DNA from 2 places in the Pseudoalteromonas porphyrae genome. Region 1 is predicted to be linked to the other one. Evidence: riboswitches for the same ligand, from Rfam matches in the RefSeq annotation. Region 1 holds a riboswitch; the other holds the start of a gene.
The links. Region 1 has a riboswitch for lysine ahead of dapA (4-hydroxy-tetrahydrodipicolinate synthase). Riboswitches for the same ligand answer to the same signal wherever they lie in the genome.
Positions count from the first base shown of each region.

Region 2: linked by a shared signal. The riboswitch ahead of lysC (lysine-sensitive aspartokinase 3) and the one ahead of dapA (4-hydroxy-tetrahydrodipicolinate synthase) in region 1 are both predicted to bind lysine.

Region 1 covers NZ_LHPH01000002.1:257,954-262,383, reverse strand. The annotation lists gene ADS77_RS03050 (PLP-dependent decarboxylase) at 1-721, opposite strand, end outside; gene ADS77_RS03045 (2,3,4,5-tetrahydropyridine-2,6-dicarboxylate N-succinyltransferase) at 721-1,461, opposite strand; gene dapA (4-hydroxy-tetrahydrodipicolinate synthase) at 1,477-2,361, opposite strand; lysine riboswitch at 2,499-2,692, opposite strand; gene ADS77_RS03035 (DNA-3-methyladenine glycosylase I) at 2,873-3,574, shown strand; gene ADS77_RS03030 (protein adenylyltransferase SelO) at 3,583-4,430, shown strand, end outside.
Region 2 covers NZ_LHPH01000024.1:27,087-31,516, reverse strand. The annotation lists gene ADS77_RS17245 (4'-phosphopantetheinyl transferase family protein) at 78-824, shown strand; gene lysC (lysine-sensitive aspartokinase 3) at 801-2,204, opposite strand; lysine riboswitch at 2,282-2,454, opposite strand; gene nhaD (sodium:proton antiporter NhaD) at 2,570-3,817, opposite strand; gene ADS77_RS17230 (hypothetical protein) at 3,996-4,430, shown strand, end outside.

The sequences.
Region 1 (4,430 bases):
TTAGAGTGGGCGCATCTAACGTGTATGGAATACCTAAACCACCGCCTAAATCGAGTACTTTTAAATTAATGCCTAAGTCGTCGGCAAGTTGCGTTAGCGGCGCAATCATTTGTGACCAGAGCTCTGCGAGTTTGTCACTGCTGAGCATATTGCCCCACTGAAAAATATGCAGGCCGTCAAAGTTTAGCGTAGGGTAGTCGCGAGTATTTAGCGCCTGCCATTCATCACAACCGAGCCCAAACGGCGTTAAGCTATCGCCACCTAGTGGGTTTTTTTCGCCTTCGGGCCAGCGTAATTGTACGCGCAGCAATACTTGCAGCTGACAGTTTAGTAAGCTTGCTTGCTCATTGAGCCAGCGTACTTGATTGAGGCTTTCGGCAACAAATATGCGTACTCCGCGCTCAATAAAGTGTTTAATTTGTTTCGGGCTCTTTGCAGGCCCGGTGTTGAGCACGCGCTCGCTGTTAATACCTTGAGCAAGTACTTGCTCAAGTTCGCCCTTGCTTGCAACATCAAAGTTAAAGCCTGCGCTATCTAAGCTTTGAATCACTTTAGATAGGGGATTAGCTTTAACGGCATACCAAAGCTTTACCTGTGTTTGCGTTACTAAACGCGCTAGGTGTGCGTTTAGGGTATCAAGGTCATACACAAAAAATGGCGTATCAAGCTGGCTTGATAACTCATCAATGGCGGTTTTAACTGGTGTGCTCAAAAAGGTCATTAACGTAAAACCTCTTCAAGAAGTAATGACGCATCGCTTTGTTCGTCGCGGTATTTTACGATTAACGCGCATGACATGCTTAAACCTTGCTCGCGTGCCCATGCGTTTGATGCAGGACGAGAACCTGGTATAACAATCGCGTATTCTGGAATAGGTTCGCCTTTATCAAGCTGACGCTCATTTACGCAGTCATATACAGGGATAGTGGCTGATAAACGTACGCCAGGGGCAAGTACTGCGCCTTTTTTAACGACTACGCCTTCAACAATCACACAACCTGCGCCAATAAATGCGTCGTCTTCAACGACTACAGGGCTTGCGCCAATTGGCTCAAGTACGCCGCCTAATTGTACTGCAGCGCTTAAATGTACATTTTTACCTACTTGCGCACACGAACCAACCAAGGCGTGGCTATCAACCATAGTGCCTTCGTCAATAAATGCACCAATGTTTACATATGCTGGTGGCATGATAATCGTGCCTTTAGCAACATGTGCACCGCGGCGAACACTTGAGCCACCTGGTACCATACGCACACCATTTTCAGCAGTGAATTCTTGTGGTGCTAGGTTATGTTTATCTACAAAACCACCAGCGAATTCAGTATTAGTGCCGTTTTTAAACGCTTCTAAAATACCTTTTTTTACTTCAACGTTTGCATGCCATTGGCCGTTATCGTCTTGTGTTGCTGCGCGTACGGCGCCCGATTCTAAATTATTTAATAGTTCTAACCAGCTCATTATAAAAACCTGTATTTAATGCCAAGATAAAATGGTGTTATTTGCATTACTGATACAATCAGTTTGCGTTAACTCAAGGTGCGTTAAAGGTGGGCGCAAATACGGGCTAGTAATACGCCCTTGTAAATGCATCAATACTTTAACGGGAATAGGATTTGCCACGGCGAACAAGCTTTGAATCGCTTGTGACCAATCGGCAAATAAATTGGGGTGTTGGCCGCTAAGGCTACGTTTTACAAATTCATGGGTTTGTGTCGGCCACGCATTGGCTGCAACAGACACTAAACCTTTTGCACCCGCTTGGGCAAAGTAAGGCATAAGTGCGTCATCACCACTAAAAATAGCTAACTGTGGTGCGGCATTTCTAAAACCTTCAAACTTGGCGATGTCGCCACTGGCTTCTTTTAGCGCCCATAAATTTTTATGATTTTTTAAATTGCTAATTACGGCAGGTGGAATATCAACAGCGCTGCGCCCTGGGACGTTATAAAGCATGCATGGATGAACACTGGCATCGAGTAGGTTTTCAAACCAGTGGGTTTGACCAATCACGCCTGGCTTTGCGTAAAGAGGAGAGCCAAGTAAGTAGCCGTGAATAGGCAGTTTATTGCAGTATTCAACCCAAGCAATTTGTTGTTTGAGGTTCATACCGCCAACAGCAACCATAAGCGGTACGGTCGGATTTAATTGGCATACATGTTCAACAATGGCTTGTTGCTCTTTAAGCGTTAAGGCAAGACCTTCGCCTGTGCTGCCAAGCAGTAAAATGCCGTTATTTGCTGCTTGCTGTTGCGCAACTAATTGATCAAGAATCGCATAGTCGACTTCGCCAGCGTCAGTAAAAGGCGTTACAAGTGCTGTCCATAAAGGATAGTTGTTTAAATCAAAATTGTTTTTCATCTACAACGAACTTATAGAGTGTTCGATGAGTATGCTGTGGGGTACGTGAAAGTGCGCCGCATCGTAGTCATTCGAACTAATATAATCCGAAGAGCGAATGGGCTTAATATAATAGGGCGCAATGGCCTTATTATGCTAAGACCAGAAGCTCTCCACCAAAAAATTTAACAGCAGCGCTGTTATTGGTGACAGTCGCTGGGATTCAACCCAGTCGCCCGAAGTAACCCTTCACAAAAAATGTTACTTCTCGGCGTTAATTCCCCTCACGTATGATCATTGGAGTGTGTGCTCCTCACATACGTTACCTGAATAACGCACCTCTTCTAGCCCACAGTGTAAGTTTCATTAAATAAAAAACTTACACCTTAAATAGGGGTAATGGCAGTGATTAAAGCATTTTAGCCGTCTAGGTGTCAAGTTGGCTTTTGAGCGATCGCTTCGAGAGGGTGGTTACGTATTAATGTTTTTTTTCGTACACTAGCAAACAAAGTCGGTTTAAGGGTATTCAGTAATGGAAAAATTTCAGGAAATTTATCAGCGAGCAGCGCAGCGTAAAGGCAGTGAAGCGATGCTTGAGCAATTGCTTTACGCGCCGCTTTCTAATAAGCAACTAAAATGCTTGCCTGATGATGCATGGCTTGAAGAGTTTACCCGTAAGGTATTTCAAAGCGGCTTTTATTGGTCGGTTATTAATAGTAAATGGACAGGCTTTAGAGAGGTTTTTTGGGACTTTAATATAGAAAAATTACTGATGATGCCACCTGATATGCTAGAGCAAAAAGCAACTGACGAACGTATTATTCGCAACTTTAAAAAAGTACAAACTATTCCAGAAAATGCATATATGATTCACGACGTTGCTCAGCAGCATGGCAGTTTTAGTCAGTTTGTGGCTGATTGGCCAAGTGACGATATAATTGGTTTGTGGGCGTATTTTAAAAAGCACGGTGCACGTTTAGGGGGTAACACAGGCCCGTACACACTGCGCGCATTAGGCAAAGATACCTTTTTGTTGTCGCGTGATGTTGAGGCTTATCTTCGTGGGCATAAAATTATTGATGGTGGTTTGCAAACTAAAAAATCACTAAATAGCGCACAGCACTTTTTTAATGAATTACAGCAGCAAAGTGGCTTAAGCCTCCAAGTGCTGAGTTTATTAGTGGCATACAGCGTGGGTGATAACCGCGTTGGCATACAAACAACCGAAGCCTAAGGAATCCAATGAAACTTGTTAGTCGCTATACTCATATTGCAGAAGATTTTGCAGTCCCTGATTTACCTAGCCCTGTTGTTGCACCAACTTTATTACTTTGGAATGAGGCGGTAGCTAAACAGCTCGATATTCAAGTGAGTCCGTCAGAGCGCGCATCCATCTTTAGCGGAAATACCAGTAACAGCACTGTTGCGGCCGTTGCATTGGGGTATTCAGGGCATCAATTTGGGCATTTTTCACCACGCTTAGGAGACGGCCGCGCGCATTTATTGGGTGCCGTATCTGATCAACATCAACAGCTGTGGGATATTCAGTTAAAAGGGTCCGGTGCTACGCCATTCTCTCGTGGTGGTGATGGGCGCTGTGCTATTGGCCCTGCGATACGTGAATACATTATGAGTGAAGCAATGCATGGCTTAAGTGTTCCGACTACACGCTGTTTAGCCGTGGTTGCCAGTGGAGAAACGGTTTATAGGCAACCACCACAGCAAGGTGCGATAGTAACGCGTGTTGCAAGTAGCCATATTAGAGTGGGGTCTTTTCAGTATTTAGCAACTCAAGGGGACGTGTCAGCGTTACAGGCATTAGCTGATAGTGCAATTGCGCGCCATTACCCTGAAATTCAATCCACAGGGTCAGATCGTTACTTAGCATTTTTAAAAGCTGTTATTGAAAAGCAAATCACTTTGGTCGTAAGTTGGATGCGGGTTGGTTTTATTCATGGCGTGATGAATACAGATAATACACTGATAAGTGGTGAGACGATTGATTACGGCCCATGTGCGATGATGAATCAATTTGATTTTGATACTGTGTTTAGCTCAATTGATCGACAAGCGCGGTACGCATTTGGCAG
Region 2 (4,430 bases), on a different contig from region 1:
CTTGGCTTAAATAACCAGTGCACATTCGCACAAAATATAAACATGTTTATTCTTTTATCTCTTTAATTGTGGATTTTATGCCGGCGTTATTTTTTCAGCAGCAACTAGTCATTACAAAGCACACGATGCAGCCACTCAATACACACACTATTTTATTATGTGATGCCCAGCATTTAAATATTGATAAGTTCGATTTAAATACGCTATTGAGCCCTTTTGAACTCGCGGTGATCACTCGTCGTAAAAGTAACAAAGCCAAGCAAGAATATTTAGCTACTCGACTGCTGCTTAAGTATTTAGTAAAACAAAGCTCCCCAGAGTTTGCCAAGTTACCAGCTCATCATATTAGCTCTGAATTTGACGAGCCTAGCAGTAAATTACTCATACATATAACGGGCAGTAACACCGTGTTTAGCAGTTGCCTGTCGCACTCAAACGGTTTTGTCGGTGCCGCGCTGAATATTGAGCGAATTGAGTTTGGTTTTGATATTGAAAAAATAAGCACAAAGCGCCCATTTGAAAAGCTCGCAAAGCATTTTTACCACCCTGATGAAGTAAATTTAATAACGCAAAATCAACAACAAGGCGCTGAGCGATTTTTTAGAATATGGACCTTAAAAGAAGCACTCGCTAAAGCCACCAGCCAGCCGATTGCAAAATTGCTTAGTCCCAATGTGTTTGATCAATTAACGCAGGCTCATTTGCGCGCTGTAAGCTGCCAATATAATGAGTTTGATGTGAGTGTAGTGAGTAATCAGAGCACTGACTGGCAGTGCTCTGTGGTAAATACTATCGACCAATTACGCGGCGTTTTGAACTTCTAATAAGCGGCTATGAATGGCTTGTACAACGCGATCCGATTCAGCTTGTTCTACCAAAAAGCATAAGTTGTGCTTACTAGCACCATGGCAGATTAAGCGAATATTAAAATCACTTAATACGTTCATTAAATTCATTTCGTGCTGACGTAATTGAATTTGTGAGCCAATCAGCGCCACTAGCGTTAAATTGTTCTCTACCGAGACATGGCAAAACTCTGCTAATTTATCTAAACAGTCTTGATCAAGCTCAGGACGCGATGCATTTGGCGCGTTATCCAATGTAATAGCCACGCTTATTTCTGACGTGGTAACTAAATCAACCGAGATGTTAAACTCGCTTAGAATCGTAAACACGCGCGCTAAAAAGCCGCTGGCTAATAGCATTTCAGGGCTCTTAAGCGTAAGCAATAACTGGTTTTTACGCTGTGTAACTGCACGAATACCTGGCAATTGTGATTTTTCACGCTCAATCCACGTACCACCACGCTCTGGTTCACGGCTCGAACCTACAAAGACGTTAATGTGACTACGGCTTGCTGGTAAAATAGTCGCAGGATGTAGCACTTTAGCGCCAAAAGTTGCCATTTCTGCCGCTTCATCAAAACTTAAGCGCGCAATCGGTGTTGCTTTGGCACATAAACGTGGATCAGTGCTAAATATACCTACCACGTCCGTCCAAATATGCACGCTTTTGGCGTTAATTGCCTCGGCCAATAATGCTGCGCTGTAATCTGAACCGCCACGGCCAAGAGTGGTCGTTTGACCATGCGCATCACTGCCTATAAAACCTTGTGTGACAATAACATGCTCAGCTAATAGTGGGAACAAATGCTCTTTCGCAGCCGCAGCGGTGGCCGCTACATCTGGTGTAGCCTTTGAAAACTGGCTGTCTGTTTTTAATACTTGGCGCACATCAAAACGAATTGCGTTTAAACCATTCAAACGCAGCACCTGAGTAAATAAATACGACGATAAGCGCTCACCAAAACTCAGGAGTTCATCTTGTTGTTGTTTTGATTTAACGCCTTCACTGGCTAAAGCTTGAAACGCTTTAATAGTTTCGTCAAAGCCATGGGCTAAGTCCGCATCAAGCGATAGTTCATTTAAAATAGCTTCTTGAATGGCTAACACGCCGGTGATGTTTTCTGCGCGCTCACCCATTGAGATATCTTTTTTACACAATGCAACAAGGTGATTAGTGACACCTGCACTGGCACTTACAGCCACTACGCGTACATTGTTATCGGCTACAATAATTTCACTGCAACGACTCATAGCGTCAAAGTTGGCCACACTGGTGCCGCCAAATTTTGCTACTACGTGATCTGTTTTTTGGTTTTGTGCTGACTGTTGCGCGTTATTAGCAGCTAATTGGGTATTCATGTCGTCTCCTTTTGTGGCATTCAAACCACGGTAATACAAGAAGAACTTGGCAAGGGGGTGCTCGATAAGAAAAGTCCACTGCCAGAAGCTCTCCACCTAATTTGGTGACAGTTTTGAGGATTCAGCCCCATAAACCGAAAAACCACTGTGACGTGCAGTTGTTTTCCTCGGCGAATATTTCCCTCCTTAATGGTCGTTGGCAGTCGTCGCCTCACATTAAGTACCTAAATACCGCACCTCTTCTGAATGTTAGATTAATTGCATTTTATAATTGCCAATTAAAATAACAAAGCCCACATAAAGTGGGCTTTGAAAGTTATCGTTTAGACGTCTAGCTGTCAAGTTGTTTTAATTAATAAAGGTCATTAAATAAAACTACCTGCTAAATATGAGCCCATATAACCGATTGTATACGCTATTAATAAATACAACGACATACGTAAATAACTTAAAAATGTGAGTGCTTTTACTTTACTCATCGCAATAATACCTGCCGCAGAACCAATAATAAGCATTGAGCCGCCCACACCAGTTGCATACGTGAACGACAACCATTGTTGCGGACTCATGACTATTTCAGCTTTAAGCAGCGCAGCAGTCAGCGGGACGTTATCTACCGCAGCAGAGAGTATACCCATTAAGTAGTTTGCATACTCTGGTGCCATTAACTCATACAAATTCGTAAACTTGCTTAGCATACCCACTTCTTTTAGCGCACCAACAAGCAGTAGTACACCCACAAAAAACAGTAGCGTGTCGTATTCAATTTCACGAATGTAGTCGATGATTTTTTTGTTGACGTCTTTTTTGCGCATTAAAAATTGCGCCGTCAAAAACATTAACGATAAACCAAACAAGAACGTTAACAATGGAGGTACGTGATACATCACACTGAGTGTCAGCGTTGCAATAATCGTCGATAAGAAAATAACGGCAATGGTTATATCCGTTTTTTCAATTCGGCGATCTTCTTGCTTAGTAAACTGCACCGCACCGTTTAACCCAAATGACAGCATAACGGCCAATAAAGCAACACTAAATAATGCAGGGGCAATTAACAGTAGTAAATTTCCAATACTGACTTTACCATCAAGGAAAATCATCAAGGTTGTTACGTCACCAGTAATTAACGACACACCACCAGAGTTAACACTGAAGATGATTAACGTTGCGTACTTAATCAGTTTTTTCGGGTCCAGTTTTAACGACATAACAACGGCCAATGAAATTAGCGTCGCGGTAATGTTGTCTGAAATCGACGAGAATAAAAATGAAAAGCCACCAATCAAGAACATTAACTTTCGCTCGCTAATCGAGCTTGGCATGATCTTGTGCACAATATTTTGGATAAAACCTTTAGAGTTTAAATAGGCAACAAAGGTCATTGCAGCCATTAAAAACAACCATAATGTGGCAATCTCTAAAATATTGTGGTCAAGTTGGTGTTGTACACTTTCGGGGGTTTGCCCGTTTAAAGGCGAGATAAATAAGATAATCCAGCATAAAGTACCAAAGAAAAGCGTGGTTTTGGCCTTGTTTACATGGATAATATCCTCTATAACGATGAGCACGAATGCAAGCGCTATCAGGGTTAGGATAATTGCAGTTACCATGGCGTTTGAACAACCTTTATAAAAATGTAAAAATTGTATACTAGGTGTCAGTAATCGACACGGCGCGCAGTCTAGCACCAAAGGCTGTGTAAAACTATTGCCAATTTAATATTATATAAGTAATTGCTGTGTCCAAATAACACAGGTACACAGCACTCATTAGATTTTTTGGAGCTTTATGATCCCAGCTAAAAAGTTGCTAAATACCCTAACCGAGCACTGGGGAATGTTAGAGCTGCTATTTAAACGTTTTAAAATGGCCGATTTTAGCCTAAAAGACGTACAAAGTGCGATCAAACAAAAACAACCAACGTGGTCAAACGAACGGATCTATAAAGAAACCAATCGGCTTTTAAACCAAGATATTATTATTCCCTTGGCAAAATCATCTCAGCTTGAAATTAACCGTGCCATTGCAGATTTCGCCACCTTTTTATTACAGGAAGAGCATTTAGGCCTAGCACAAGAAATTAGCGTATTGGTTGAAGATTTAGCACGCCTAGGCAACCGCCTAGATAATGCAGGTAGCATTGAAGACTACGATGAGATGCGCCGCTTTAGCCGCATTATGGATGATCGAGTGCGTAAAATAATGAAATTATTTGCCCACAAT